Regions from separate parts of the Paenibacillus sp. NPDC093718 genome, predicted to be linked through region 3. Evidence: predicted binding sites of a transcription regulator. Region 3 holds the regulator's gene; each other region holds the start of a gene.
The links. The regulator Rex, encoded in region 3, represses fermentation and respiration genes when NADH is low (regulators of the CRP and FNR family bind a similar motif). The targets are predictions, from matches to a motif close to TTGTGAAATATTTCACAA.
Positions count from the first base shown of each region.

Region 1: a site for Rex is predicted at 2,211-2,228, ahead of qoxA (cytochrome aa3 quinol oxidase subunit II). Genes of this name have one in related genera too.
Region 2: a site for Rex is predicted at 2,492-2,509, ahead of nadA (quinolinate synthase NadA). Genes of this name have one in related genera too.

Region 1 covers NZ_JBNNUS010000002.1:567,614-572,803, forward strand. The annotation lists gene ACQKPA_RS08330 (response regulator) at 167-799, opposite strand; gene ACQKPA_RS08335 (sensor histidine kinase) at 796-1,782, opposite strand; gene qoxA (cytochrome aa3 quinol oxidase subunit II) at 2,449-3,453, shown strand; gene qoxB (cytochrome aa3 quinol oxidase subunit I) at 3,517-5,190, shown strand, end outside.
Region 2 covers NZ_JBNNUS010000020.1:15,030-20,219, reverse strand. The annotation lists gene hpt (hypoxanthine phosphoribosyltransferase) at 1-180, shown strand, start outside; gene ftsH (ATP-dependent zinc metalloprotease FtsH) at 280-2,355, shown strand; gene nadA (quinolinate synthase NadA) at 2,585-3,523, shown strand; gene nadB (L-aspartate oxidase) at 3,562-5,178, shown strand; gene nadC (carboxylating nicotinate-nucleotide diphosphorylase) at 5,168-5,190, shown strand, end outside.
Region 3 covers NZ_JBNNUS010000002.1:851,988-857,177, forward strand. The annotation lists gene ACQKPA_RS09655 (DUF5590 domain-containing protein) at 186-704, opposite strand; gene ACQKPA_RS09660 (amidohydrolase) at 736-2,037, opposite strand; gene ACQKPA_RS09665 (redox-sensing transcriptional repressor Rex) at 2,012-2,677, opposite strand; gene dinG (ATP-dependent DNA helicase DinG) at 2,740-5,190, opposite strand, start outside.

The sequences.
Region 1 (5,190 bases), 280 kb from region 3:
AACCTAACCTGCCTTGTTACCCTTCGTTCATATCGTCCTCCACTGCTACAAGTGTATATGCAAAAAGGCAGTGTCATCACTGCCCTCGGTCATTGCTTTGATTCAGAACCATGACTTCAGTCATGTTAGATTTCGAATTTAGAAGTTTATCGTCTTTTCTCGCGAATTAAACCACATTGTGCCGTATAGCATAAATCGCCAGCTGTGTCCGGTCTCTCAGATCAAGTTTGTCCATAATCTGGCTGACGTGATTCTTGATCGTCCCGATCGACAAACCCAGCTCGTCTGCGATTTCGCGGTTGCTGCGCCCTTCCCCTACCAGACGTATGATGGACAGCTCCCGCGGGGTAATCGAAGCATCAACGACGGGTGCTTGCTTCTCTTCCAGCAGTTTGGGGATCACCTTGGCCGCTACATCCTCCTGAAGCGACAATCCACCGCTCAAGCAGCTTCGAATCGAGCGGATCAAAGCCTCCGGCTCCGCCTCCTTCAGCATGTATCCGCTCGCCCCGCTCTTTAGCGCCTCGACCGCATACTGATCGTCATTAAACGTCGTCAGCATCAGCACTTTTGTCTTCGGCCATCGTGAACGTATGATGCGGGCAGCCTCCAATCCGTTCATCTCCGGCATTCGGATATCGAGCACAACGACATCGAAGATATGGTTTTCGCATAAAGCCACAGCCTCTTTACCGTTGCCAGCTTCACCGGCAACCAGCATATCCGAATCGCTTTCGATCATCATCTTCAAACCTTGACGAACCATGGCCTGATCCTCTGCCAATAATATGCGTATCAGCGGACTCCCTCCTCTATCAACTTGGACATGAATAACGTTCCGCGAACGATAAATTGATTGTCGTACTGGGAGATTTGAAGCTCGCCTCCAGCCTCTTCCATTCGCTCTCGCATCGCTTTTAAACCATAGCCCTCCCGGTATGTATCGCGTTTCCGGTGAAACGGATTGCTTACCTCAAAACGGAATATGCCGCCTCCCGGCGCTTCAAAAATGATATGCACTTCTCGCGTACTCCCATGCTTCATCGCATTGGTCATGGCTTCCTGAACCGCGCGGTATACCGCAATGGATTGGATATTGTTTAAAGGTACCGTGAGGGCCCCATGCCGCGCCGTTAGCGTTACGCGCATAAAGCTCTCGGATTCCAACCGCCGGAGAAGTCCTATGATTGCGGGCAATCCGCTGGTCTCCTGCTGCTTCATGGATTTCACCGCGTTCCTGGTCTCCTCCAGACTTTCCTTGGCAAGGGCTTTGAGCCCCTTCAGAACTTCGGCGGCTTCCCCGTCTGCCTGCATCCGGTGCATCTCAAGCTGCATGAGCATTGCCGTTAATTTATGCCCGACGGAGTCATGGATATCGCGACCGACCTGTGCCCGCTCCTCCTGCCTGGCATGCTGCTCATCCGTAATCAGGCGACGCTTCATATTACGATACTCACTGAGCAGCGTTTCATATCGCACTCTTGACTCTTCATTACGGGAGAAGACGGTGCGAAACAAGGCCAGCCCCATCGCGAGCATAACCGAGTATAAAACGAGGAAGAACCACGGAAACTCGGGGTATCCCAACAAACCCGGCAGCATGGCACCTGCAGCCAGAACAAAACCAATGCAGGCAGCATGAACGAACGTGAGCCGATACACGGCTTTTCCCGCCAGGATGGAATAAACCAGCAGAATGTACGGGTTCGTTGCAGTCGTATTAGTCGGCCATAAGGAGATAACGGAAAATACCGACGCTACGAGCAGTGTGACAAATAGCATTGCAGGCCTTGCTCGGTATAATGGCGCCAAAAAAAAGGCCATGAAAAAAATGGCGCTGCTCCCCAATCTCCAAGGCAACTGATCCGGATTAACATGCTGGAGCACAGGGGCGAAGGCGCCCAGCCAGCTCAAAACAAGAAATAAAAACCATATCCAGAACGACCGCACTTGCTCCCCTCTCTTTCCTATCAAGAGTTTCACAATTTCCAGAAAAAAATCTCGTTCCAATTTTTAGTTATATCATATCACATGCCTCATCGGACCTTTGGGTGAAATAAGTAAACTGGAAATAAAAAACCGCTTCGAAATTATTGTGAAATAATATACATAGACCTTTAAACCCTTATCAATACAGGGATTTATTCGGCAGGTTTAGGGGCCGATTGCGGCAAAAAACAGGCCCGGAATTGTGACGAAACTGGTAACTCTCGTGAATATTTGAACAAAGTATGAACTGCCTCAAAACCGCGCCACTACAATGATTTCGCTCACAACCGCACCCTTTTGTAACAAATTGAACACATAAAATTACATACATTGACACGAATGTGGATTTATTTGTTAATTATACAAGTTTATGTGTTTTGCAAAGCCGACCGGAACTTTCTACTATAGATGTGTCAGTAACATTGAATCGAACGAACGTTTCAAGGAAAGGGGTACATCATGAACAAAAGAGGGCCGTTATTTGCAATGTTTTTATGCTTTACCTTGCTCTTATCGGGATGCAGCTCGCTCACGGCATTAGATCCGAAAGGACCGGCTGCCAGAACCCTATCCGATACAATCATATTCTCCATTCTCATGATGGTCGGAATTCTAGCGGTAGTTTACGCGCTCTATATCTACATGCTCACCAAATATCGAGCCAAGAAATCCAACGAAGGTTACGAGCCGCCTCATGAAGAGGGCAACAAATGGCTGGAAATTCTGTGGACTGCCATTCCGATTCTGATCGTTGCCGTGCTCTCGGTCGTAACCGTCAAAACGACGGTGGCCGTCGAGAATGTGCCTGAAGGTTATGAGAACCAAAAACCTCTGGTTATTTACGCTTCCTCCTCGAACTGGAAATGGCACTTCAGCTATCCGGAAGAGGGAATCGAGACTGTCAATTACGTGAACATTCCGACCAATCGTCCGATCGAGTTCAGACTGTATTCATTCGGTCCGATCACAAGCTTCTGGATTCCTCAGCTTCACGGACAGAAGTATGCGATGAGCGACATGATCACCAAGCTGAACATGGTTGCCGACGTACCGGGTTCAATGATGGGACGTAACGCGAACTTCAACGGCGAAGGCTTTGCCCATATGGAGTTCGAAGCTCTTGCCATGACCTCTGCCGAGTACGATGAGTGGGTTAAGGATGTAAAGGACACCGCGCCTGAACTGAAGGAAGATGAGTTCAAGAAGCTTCTGGATACCGCGCATGTCGGTCGGATGACTTTCTCCAATACGCATCTGGAATTCAGTCCGCCGCCATCCGAAGATCATCACCATGGCGGCGATGTTAACGGAAATGAGGAGCATCAGGACCATAAAGACGTCCACCCGGATCCTGCAACAACGGAAGAAACGGAATTTGACAGCGAAACGAACGTGGATCCGAATGAACCGCTGCCGAACTTCCCGGCTGAAGAAAGCCCAAATCATCAACATGAAGGACATTAAATCGGTGAGTGAAACGTTGTTCACCCGATATACTTCATACATCCAGAAAGGAGCTAGGCCTTTATGAAATGGGACGAATTTTTCGTTACCGGTGATCCGTTAATTTACGGCGCCATGGTGAGTATCGTGCTCGTCTCGCTCGCAATCCTCTTCGGTTTGACCTATTACAAGAAGTGGGGATACATGTGGCGGGAATGGCTGACGACCGTGGATCACAAAAGAATTGGTGTCATGTACATCATCTGTGCATTGATCATGCTGTTCCGCGGAGGCGTGGACGCGATCATGATGCGTGCGCAAACCGCCGCACCGGAGATGAAGTTTCTGACCGGTCAGCATTATAATGAAGTATTCACGACTCACGGGGTCATCATGATCCTCTTTATGGCCATGCCGTTTATATTCGGTCTGATGAACGTCATCGTTCCGCTCCAGATCGGTGCCCGTGACGTAGCATTCCCTAAACTGAACGCAATCAGCTTCTGGTTGTTCTTTGCCGGCGCGATGCTGTTCAACATTTCCTTCGTTATCGGAGGTTCGCCGGATGCCGGCTGGTCCGCTTACTTCCCGCTGGCCAGTATCGAATTCAGTCCGACGGTCGGCAACAACTACTACTCTCTGTCGCTTCAAATCTCAGGGATTGGTACGTTGCTGACAGGTCTTAACTTTATCGTAACGATCCTGAAGATGCGTGCTCCGGGCATGACCTTGATGCGCATGCCAATGTTTACGTGGTCTGTACTGATCACTTGTGTCATCATTATCTTTGCTTTCCCTGTACTTACGATTGCGCTCCTGCTTATGATGTTCGACCGCATCTTTGGTTCCCAGTTCTTCACGATGGCGAACGGCGGTATGGATATGCTATGGGCCAACCTGTTCTGGGTATGGGGTCACCCTGAGGTGTATATCGTTATTCTGCCGGCATTCGGTATTTTCAGTGAGATCATCTCGGCCTTCTCCAAAAAGAACTTGTACGGTTATAGCTCCATGGTATTAAGTATGGCGATTATTTCCGGATTGTCCTTCCTGGTATGGGCCCACCATTTCTACACGATGGGTCAAGGGGCCATGGTCAACGGTTTCTTCTCCATCACAACGATGGCGATCGCCGTACCGACCGGGATCAAAATATTCAATTGGCTCTTCACGCTTCGCAAGGGTCGAATCAGCTTTACGACGCCGATGCTCTACTCGCTTGCCTTTATTCCGATCTTCACGATCGGCGGCGTAACCGGCGTCATGCTGGCGATGGCCAGTGCCGACTATCAGTATCACAATACGATGTTCCTGGTTGCCCACTTCCACTATGTGCTCATTCCAGGCGCCGTATTCGCCGTCATTGCCGGTTTCCATTACTGGTTCCCTAAAGTGTTCGGCTTCCGTCTGAATGAAAAGCTGGGCAAAACCGCATTCTGGTTCATTGCCATCTCATTTAACGTAACGTTCTTCCCGATGTTCTTCCTGGGACTGATGGGGATGACCCGTCGTACGTACACCTATTCGGCCGAAACCGGCTTTGGCCCGCTGAATATGCTGTCGATGGTCGGCGCAATTGGACTGGCGATCGGATTCATCATTCTGGTATACAACATCTACTGGAGTACACGTTACGAGCCGCGCGACAAAACAGGAGATCCATGGGATGCACGCTCACTAGAGTGGTCGACGCCAAGTCCGGTTCCTGTATACAACTTTGCGGTAACGCCGAAAGTCAAGGGCCGCGATGCCTTCTGG
Region 2 (5,190 bases), on a different contig from region 3:
TCGGTGTGCGTTGTCACCTTGTTTGACAAGCCGGCACGCCGTACGGTGGATTTGCAGGCCGATTATACCGGATTCGTGCTGCCGGATGCTTTTGTTGTCGGATACGGACTTGATTATGCCGAGCATTACCGGAACCTCCCCTACATCGGGATTTTGAAGCCGGAAATCTACAGCAGTTAAACCGCGCCAATGGGCTGCTATCACAGTTCAGGGCCCTTTGTTGAGATGGCCAGACAGGCTGTGGTAAAATATCTTATGTGTCTTGAGAGGAGGTAGGGGATGAGTCGGTTCATCCGGAATTCTGGTTTTTATTTGATTCTATTTTTAGTCGTGGTGGGCATAGTACAATTCGTCACTAATGGCGGCGAGCAAGCCGATGCCCCTAGTTATAATCAACTGCGGCAGGAAGTCAAAGCTAACAACATAGAGGAAATGACGGTACAATTTGACGGTTACGCTTATCTGGTGACCGGTAAGTATAGGGAGATTTCCGAAGAGAAAAAATCGGAGAATTTCTCCACCTATATTCCTGCCACGGATGCAGCGATGCAAGAGCTGACTGCAGCCAGTGAGAGCAACAATGTCAAACTGTCCGTGGTGCCAATGGAAGGCCAAAGCATTTGGCTGACATTGCTTTCATCCTTTATTCCGCTCATCATTATGTTTGTTCTGTTCTTCTTCCTGTTTAATCAGGCCCAGGGCGGCGGCGGCAAAGTGATGAACTTTGGTAAGAGCAAAGCCCGCTTATATAATGAAGAGAAGAAACGGATTACATTTGAAGATGTAGCCGGAGCAGATGAAGAGAAGCAGGAGCTTGTTGAGGTTGTTGACTTCTTGAAGGATCCGCGCAAGTTTAACACGGTTGGCGCTCGCATTCCGAAGGGCGTTCTGCTTGTCGGTCCTCCGGGAACCGGTAAGACACTCCTGGCTCGTGCCGTTGCTGGTGAAGCAGGAGTGCCGTTCTTCAGTATTTCCGGTTCCGACTTCGTTGAGATGTTTGTCGGTGTCGGTGCTTCTCGTGTACGTGACTTGTTCGAGAACGCGAAGAAGAATGCACCATGTATCATTTTCATCGATGAAATTGATGCTGTAGGTCGTCAGCGTGGCGCCGGTCTTGGCGGCGGCCATGACGAGCGTGAACAGACACTCAACCAGTTGCTGGTTGAAATGGACGGTTTTGGAGCGAACGAAGGCATTATCATCGTGGCTGCGACCAACCGCCCGGATATTTTGGACCCGGCGCTTCTTCGTCCGGGACGTTTTGACCGTCAGATTACCGTAGATCGCCCGGATGTAAAGGGCCGTGAAGCTGTACTGAAGGTTCATGCACGCAACAAACCATTGACGAAGGATGTTAAACTCGACATCATCGCCAAACGTACAACCGGTTTTACAGGCGCCGATCTGGAGAATCTCCTGAATGAGGCTGCCTTGCTTGCGGCTCGCCGCAACCGTAAAGATATTTCCATGCGAGAAGTGGATGAGGCGATTGACCGCGTTATCGTTGGTACGGAGAAACGCAGCCGCGTGATCAGTGACCGCGAGAAACGCATCGTGGCTTACCATGAAGCAGGTCACACCATTGTGGGTTACTTCCTCGAACATGCGGATACGGTGCATAAGGTAACGATTATTCCTCGTGGTCGTGCCGGTGGATATGTCATTATGATGCCGAAGGAAGATCGGATGCTCGTGACGAAGCAGGAATTGCTCGATCGCGTAACCGGTTTGCTTGGTGGCCGCGTCGCCGAGGAGCTGTTCATCGGTGAAATCGGGACCGGAGCCTACAGTGACTTCCAGCAAGCGACAGGCATTATCCGCAGCATGATTGTGGAATACGGTATGAGTGAGAAGCTCGGCCCGATGCAGTTCGGCACATCCCAAGGACAAGTGTTCCTGGGTCGTGACATCGGACACGAGCAGAACTATAGTGATGCAATCGCTTATGAGATCGATCAGGAAATGCAGCGATTCATTAATGATTGCTATGAGAAATGTAAAGAGATCCTGAATAAGCATGCTAAAGAGGTTCACCTGATTGCGAACACGCTCCTCGAGATGGAAACGCTGGAGCTTGAGCAAATCAAGAATCTCATTGAGACCGGATCAGCTGAAGGCAACGGCAGTGGCGACGGTGAAGGAGAAGGTTCTTCCGAGAATGGTGAACCGATCATCGACAACATTGGCGACGTGAAAGTTCGCATCCAAGGGAAAGAAGACGGCGAGCAGCCGACTTCCACGGAAGAAATTCCGAACAACCCGATGGATTCGAATGATCCAGGGCCAGAGCGCAAAGATTCCGAGCGCAAGGATCCTCCAGGCGGATCGGACAACGGTAACAGCAGCTTAACGTAATATTCGCTGATAAAAGCTCGAATACCGAATAAAATTGAAGAACCGGAGAACGATAATTCGTTTTCCGGTTCTTTTTGTGCTTTCTATCACATTGACAGGGGGCAGAATGAACGTGTACATTAGTTGTTAAATAAGGATGCGCATCCTTTCACAAAGGTGGAAACCATCCTGAAAGTCACATGGTCATCAGCGGCGAACCGCCGGACTATACAAAGGGAGAGGGTCGATCATGGAAGCTTTGGCACTGGAGCGTAAGGCAGAACAGAACCGTGAACTGCGTGAGCGGTTAATGCAATTGAAGAAGGAACGTAACGCAATCATTTTGGCACATTATTATCAACGGGATGAAATACAAGAGGTCGCTGATTTCCGGGGGGATTCCTTCCTGCTCGCGCAGAAGGCAGCACAAACGGATGCCGAGGTTATCGTATTTTGCGGTGTGCATTTTATGGGCGAAAGCGCTAAAATTCTGGCACCGGGCAAGACGGTTCTTATACCGGATGAGCGGGCCGGCTGTCCTATGGCGGACATGGTCAACGTTGACGGACTGCGGAAGCTGAAAGCGCAGCATCCGAATGCCAAAGTGGTCACGTACATCAATTCATCGGCCGAGATCAAAGCTGAGACGGATATCTGCTGTACTTCATCCAATGCCGTGAAAGTGATTCAGTCGGTGGATTCGGATGAAATTATATGGGTGCCTGACAAAAACCTGGGGCATTATGTTCAGCAGCATACCGACAAGAAGCTCATTATCTGGGAAGGGTACTGCAACACGCATGATATGCTGACGGTGAAGGATGTCGTCGAGATGAAGGCCAAATATCCTCATGCTGAATTTGTGGTGCATCCGGAATGCCGTCCGGAGGTTGTTGCGATGGGGGATTTTGTAGGGAGTACCACCGCCATTCTGGAGTATTGCAAAAATTCATCGGCCAAGGAGTTTATCGTGGGCACGGAGGACGGGACCGGTTATCAGCTTCGACTGGATAGCCCGGATAAATCGTTCCACTTCGCTACGAAATTCCTGGTGTGTCCGAATATGAAAGTGAATAACCTCAAAAAGCTGGTTAAAGCGTTGGAAACGATGAAGCCGCAAATTTATGTGCCGCCGGTCGTTGCAGAGAAAGCCAGAACTTCATTAGAGCGCATGTTACAAGTTAAGTAGCATGCGCTACTCTTTCGTGAAAAGACAGGTGAGGCATCGTGATACCGCAGTATTTAATTGATTTTGAGCTGAACGATCTTCCGGTAGTTGAGACGGACGTCATCGTGATCGGTTCAGGCATTGCGGGTTTATATACGGCGATCATGGCAAGTTCGACTCAGAATGTGCTGCTGATTACGAAGAAATCGCTGCTCGAAAGCAACACGCGTTATGCGCAGGGAGGAATTGCAGCCGTAACAGCTGAGGATGATTCTCCGGCCTATCATCGGCAGGATACCCTCTTGGCAGGGGCTGGCCTATGTTCGTCTGCCGCGGTGGATGTCCTTGTAAACGAGGGCCCGGTTGGCGTTCAAGAGTTGATTCGGCTCGGTACGATGTTTGATGTGGAGAATGGAGAGCTCGCGCTGACCCAAGAAGGCGCGCACAGTCACCGCCGGATCCTTCATGCCAACGGAGATGCTACCGGATATGAAATTGTGCGTGCCCTTTCCATTCAGGTTGAAATGCTTCACAATATAGAGGTGTGGGACGATCATTTTGTCATTGACCTGATTACCGAGCAGGGAGAATGTCATGGCGCTTTGGTACAAATGCCTGATGGAAAACGGGTATTCGTTCGTGGACGGGCGACGGTTATGTGTTCCGGCGGCGCCGGTCAATTGTACCGGTATACGACCAATCCGGAGGTTGCCACAGCCGATGGCGTTGCCATGGCTTATCGGGCAGGCGCAGAAATTCGGGATATGGAGTTTATACAATTCCACCCGACGGCGCTTAGCTATCCGGGGGCGCCCCGATTCCTAATATCAGAGGCGGTTCGAGGTGAAGGCGCTGTTCTTCGGAATATACGAGGTGAACGGTTCATGCCCAAATACCATGATTTACTGGAGCTGGCACCGCGGGATATTGTAGCACGGGCGATTGTCAGTGAGATGGAAGCAACGGGGTCTACCTTTGTTTATTTGGATATTACCCATGAGTCGCCGGAAATGGTCAGACATCGATTCCCAACGATTTATGAAACCTGCATGCAGTACGGACTCGATTTATCGTCAGATTGGATTCCGGTCTCCCCGGCTGCGCATTATATGATGGGGGGCATCAAAACCAATCTGTACGGCGAGAGCAGCGTGAAACGTTTATTTGCTTGCGGGGAGGTATCGTCTACCGGTGTCCACGGTGCGAACCGTCTGGCCAGCAATTCGCTGTCGGAGGCGATTGTGTACGGTAGCCGTATTGTCGAGCGCATTAAGAGCCTGCCGGAACCTTCAGGAGATCCGCTTCATGTATCATTCCACCTCGGTCGCAAGGACGCTCCGTCCCAAGCGATGGTGGAAAAACGCTTGAAGCTGCAGAAGGTGATGGTACGTTATGCAGGACTTCGGAGAAATCGGGACACTCTATTAAGAGCAGCGGAAGAGCTCGGCCGTCAGCTGCCATTGTTCCAATCCGTGCTCTCCAAGCGTGAGGAATACGAGTTTGCCAACATGCTCACAGCATCCCTACTCGTGGTTCAGGGTGCACTGGGTCGTGAAGAAAGCCGGGGAGCCCACTATCGTGAGGATTTCCCGGAGCGGAATGACAGCGTATGGCAGAAACACATTGTCCATACACGGGATCAAGAAATGACGGAGGAATTAAGCGATGATGTTTAACGGATACAACGA
Region 3 (5,190 bases):
GTATTTTATATGCTCATTTTGTACAAGTATGAGTATATCACATCTTATATACTTTTTCATGCATGTCTGTGAAAATATTTAGAACAGTTTTTCCATTATCATTTCTGAATACGCTTACAATTATGAGAGAGAAAAAGAGAAGCCCCCTCTTAAATAGTAAGGGACGCCTCTCTTTACTTCGTTTTTTATTGATTTGGAAGAATAATGTCATTACCGATGGTGTTACCGTCTTGAAAACGATAAAACCGATAACCGCGCTGACCGTTGTGTTCATACTGCAGCTGCCAGGCATACTCGCCCTCATACATTCCAGGCAGCAACCGCTTAATTTCTACGCCAGGCAATTCGTTATAAATCTGATCCCGCATCTGGGCTTCCGACATCCCCGTATTCAACAAAACGGATTGGACAGCGTCGGCACCTTCAACAGGTACGTTGTCATCCGTAAATTTTACCCATACCATACGATCTTGATTGTCTTGATCCTTCCCGCTTATCACCCAATAGTTATTATCCTCGCCCCACACCGATTTATAGGTTTTCCCGGACGTAACCAATTGGCCATGCTGTTTGGCGGCAGCAATTGCCATTCTTTCTTCATTCCATGTATCTTTCATAACATATGAATAATAGAGCTGTAAACCAAGCAGTAACAGCAGCACGCCGGATACACTCAGCAATATCCACTTCGTTTTTTTCTTCAAATCCGTCTTCCTCGCTCCCCTTGATTATTCCCTAGAGGGTTGTAAGACGCTCAAAGGCACGCTGCGCTTCCCGGCGGATACGTTCCTCATCGAGAGTAAGACTCGCGCCATTCTTCACGACCTGCTTGCCGTCAACCCATACATGCTCAACATCCTTCGCACTGGCGGAGTAGATAGCATGAGAAATGTAATCCGTCTTCGGAAGGAAGTGCGCCTGATCCGTGTTCAATGCGATCATATCTGCCTTCATACCTACCGCAAGCGTACCAATATCCGTAAGGAAGGCTGACTTGGCTCCATATTCTGTACCCATCCGAAGCGCTTCGGATGCTGGAATCGCGGTTGGATCCCCGCTCACTCCTTTATGGATCAGTGCGGCCAGCCGCATCTCTTCAAACATATCCAGATTATTATTGCTGGCAGGTCCATCGGTACCCAAAGACACGGTGACCCCGGCTTTCAGCAGTGCAGGCACGCGAGCGATGCCGCTGGCAAGCTTCAAATTGCTGCCTGGATTATGCGAAACCATCACTTGATGTTTGGCCAGAATTTCGATTTCTTCATCGGTCAGATGAACGGCATGCGCAAGCAGCGTTGGACGGGAGAACATGCCAAGCTTCTCTAGATGCGCAACAGGCCGAAGTCCGTAGTCATTTACATTCTGAGCGACTTCCGTTTCCGTTTCGGACATATGCGTATGCAAAGGCAGATTCAAATCATGTGACGCCTGCACGAATTTTTCGATGAAATCCGGCGGGCACGTATAGGGTGCATGCGGTGAGATCATCGTCGTAATTCTACCGTCAGCCTTGCCATGCCAGTCTTTCGCGAATGCAACCGCCTCATCCAGCTTCTGCTGCTGCACCTCAGGCGGACATAATCCGATGACACCGCGTGTCAGAACGCCGCGCATTCCGGAGTCCTGCACAACCTTCGCAACCTGATCCATATGATCATACATATCCACAAATGTCGTGGTTCCGCCTTTGATCATCTCCAGCACGGAGAGTGAGGTTCCCCAGTATACATCGTCGGCCGTGAATTTGGCTTCCATTGGCCACATCTTTTCCTGAAGCCATACCTGTAGTGCCAGATCGTCGCCATACCCGCGAAGTAGCGACATGGCCGCATGACCGTGCGTGTTCACCAATCCAGGCAGGAAAAACAGATGGGTTCCGTCGATGATTTCTGTTCCCTCTTGGACAGTCGGCTCTTCTTCACCCAGGTAGGTGATCCGGTCATTCTCCACGACCATATATCCGCGTAACACGGATTTTCCTTCCTCTAGTACCGCAAACGTTCCGTTTTTAACCATCCACTTCGTTGTCGTCATGTGCTGCATCCTCCTTGCCGTTATCCAAATAATAGGCCAAACTCTGCAAATCCGTAGTAAAATCAGCCGTATGAATCCGGATATGGGATGGAGCTTTCAGGATGGTCGGCGCAAAATTCAGGATAGCCTCGATGCCTGCCGCGATAAGCTGATTCGCTACATTCTGCGCCTCAAAATCCGGAACGGTGATAATTCCGATACGAATGCCGTACTCATGAACCGTCTTCTCCAGTTCCTCCATCGGCTGTACGACCAAATTGTTAATTTTCATACCAACTTTGGGAGAATACGAATCGAAAACCGCCACAATCTTCATATTGTCCTTTAGAAATGCATTGTAATTCGATAATGCATGTCCAAGATTACCGGCCCCAATCAATGCGACATTGATCTTCTGGTCCAGCTTTAGAATCTGGCGAATTTTCTCGATCAGATAAGATACGTCATATCCGATCCCTTTCCGTCCAAAATCACCGAAATACGCTAGGTCCTTACGAATTTGAGCAGGATTGAGGTCCAGTTTCTGTCCCAATTCCTGGGAGGAAACCGTGGAGACCTCCCTTTTCTGAAGCTCATTCAAATAGCGCAAGTATACAGGTAATCTGCGGACCACGGCTTCCGAAATTTTTTCCGATTTCATGCATGCTCCCCCTAATAATAGGTTAATAACTACATTTGTTTGTGCTCGTTCATGGTTTCACTTTATTCAGCTTGATTCCCTATGCCTGCCTCTGCCTGCAGCCATTCCGAAATTCGGGGAACGATTCCCTCTGTCGGCATGTGCTCCATCTTCGGTCCCGGCAAGGAATATAAAAAATACTTCCCATAATAGGATTCAATGACCCGAGTATCGTAGACGATGACAATCCCCTTATCCTGCGCGGTCCGTACCAATCGACCAAATCCCTGTTTGAAGCGGATGACCGCTTGCGGGACCGATAGCTTCATGAACGGGTTCTTCTTCTGCTGCTGCAGCAATTCGCTCTTGGCTTCGACCAATGGGTGGTTCGGCGGCTGGAACGGCAGCCGGACGATGGCAAGGCAAGTGAGTGCCTCACCGGGTATATCTACCCCTTCCCAGAAGGAGCTGGTACCCAGCAGGACCGAAGCGCTGCTATCCTGGAATCTCCGGATTAACTTGGTTCGGCTGGTTCCGTCCATCCCTTGTCCCAGTACCGTAATATCGCTGGATGCCAGCGCCTCCTTCAAGGGCTCATGCACCTGACGGAGCATGCGGTACGAGGTGAACAGGACAAGCATGCGACCATGTGTCGCGATTGCCGTATCAGCCAATGATTGCACAAGTGTATTCACAAAGAGCGCATCCCCGACCGAGCCCTTCACGCTCGGAAAATCGCGCGGCACAACAAGGAGTGCCTGCTCCCTGTAATTAAACGGGGACGGCAGCAGAACTGTGTTCAGGTTGCCGCTATCTGCCGCTTCCTGAAGACCCAAGTTCTCGATCATGAACTGAAACGATTTGTCCACAGACAAGGTCGCCGATGTCAGGATCACGCTTTGTTTCTTGTCAAAAAACAATTCCTTTAAGTGGGTGCTGACGTCGACAGGCACCGCGTAAAGCTGCAGCGATTTGCCGCGGAAGTTGCCGTTGGCCTCCATCCAGTACACCGTACCTTCATCATTCAGGGCCATGAAGGACCTCAGGTCCTCACGGTGTGCGGCCAGGTCCTTAAACAGACCCGATAGGTCTGTCAACAGACTGTCCGCGCTGTAGTCGTCCAAATCTTCCTTCATTTCGGCGATCAGCTTGTCACCCTTGCGTACGACATCGCCCAGCGTCAGATGAATTTGATGCTCCAGCTCGGCAAGCGAATCCCAATCCTTCGGCTTCTTCAGAGGCGATAACCGAAGCGAGAATTGACCGGCATCCCCCGGGGTCGCATCTCCGCGTTCCGGAAGTAGTCCGAACAATTGATCGCTGAGCCTGTCCCAGTTCTCTTTGGCGGTGATCAGGTCCGGATAGATCCGATCGATGATGGAAGACCACTCGACAGCCTTTTCATGCGATGATGCTTGCAGCAGCTGGCGAAGAGCCGGAAGCTGACCGCTGCGGCTGTCTTTGTACATACGGGTCAACGTGTGGACAACCGAAAAATATTTCATCTGCAAGCCAAGGTGCTTGCCAGCGACGTCCTCCAAATGATGCGCTTCATCGATGACGAGACGCTCATAACTCGGAAGCAGCTGGTGATTCGCTTTCACGTCGGTGAACAGCTTCGAATGATTCGTAATGACAACATCCGCGATGCCCGCTTCATGTTTGGCCCTGTGATAATAGCATTTGCGGAACCATGGGCAGGCACGGCCCAGGCAGGAATCCGAATCACTGGAAATGGTCTCCCAGAAATCCCCTCCGCGACCGCCAAGGTTCAGCTCCTCATCATCCCCGTTCTCCGTCTGGGTCAGCCAGACCAGCATCTGCGCCGCGGTGATCACATCTTCCTTCGGGGAATGAAAATCTCTTCTATTTATTTTATGTTCAAATTTTCTCAAACACAAATAATGGCCTCTTCCTTTGAAAATAGCCGCTTTAAAAGGAAAAGGAACAACCTGGGTGAGCAGGGGAATATCCCGGTCACGCAGCTGTTCTTGAAGGTTGATCGTATGCGTGCTCACCATAACCTTCTGTTCCTGCTTCACGCTTTGATAAATCGACGGCAGCAAATACCCGAGGGATTTGCCTGTTCCCGTGCCGGCTTCGATCAATAAATGTTTATTCTCATCGAGTGCCTGCATCACTTCCTGAAACATCATGTCCTGGGCATCCCTGCTCTCGTAATGAGGCAGCGTTTCCTTTAGACGTTCACGGACATCATTCATGTATTGCTCAAAGCTTACATCAGCCAAGGGATTAGGCTCCGACTCATCCCGGACAGGCGCAATATCGTTCCAATCGTCAACTGCCATGGCAAATTGACGATAGTACGTATGGGTGTCCCCGGCTTGTACAGCCTGGAGCTCCCTGTCAGCACGGATGCCGTCAAAGAACCAGGCCAAATCGCTGTCCTCGTCGGCAAACAGGTCGCTTAAACGCTGCACGGTAAGCAGAGGAAGCTCATCAATCTCCTCCAGGCATTTCAGCAGCGCATAGGCTGTGGCAAGCGCATCGCTGTCCGCCTGATGCGGACGGTC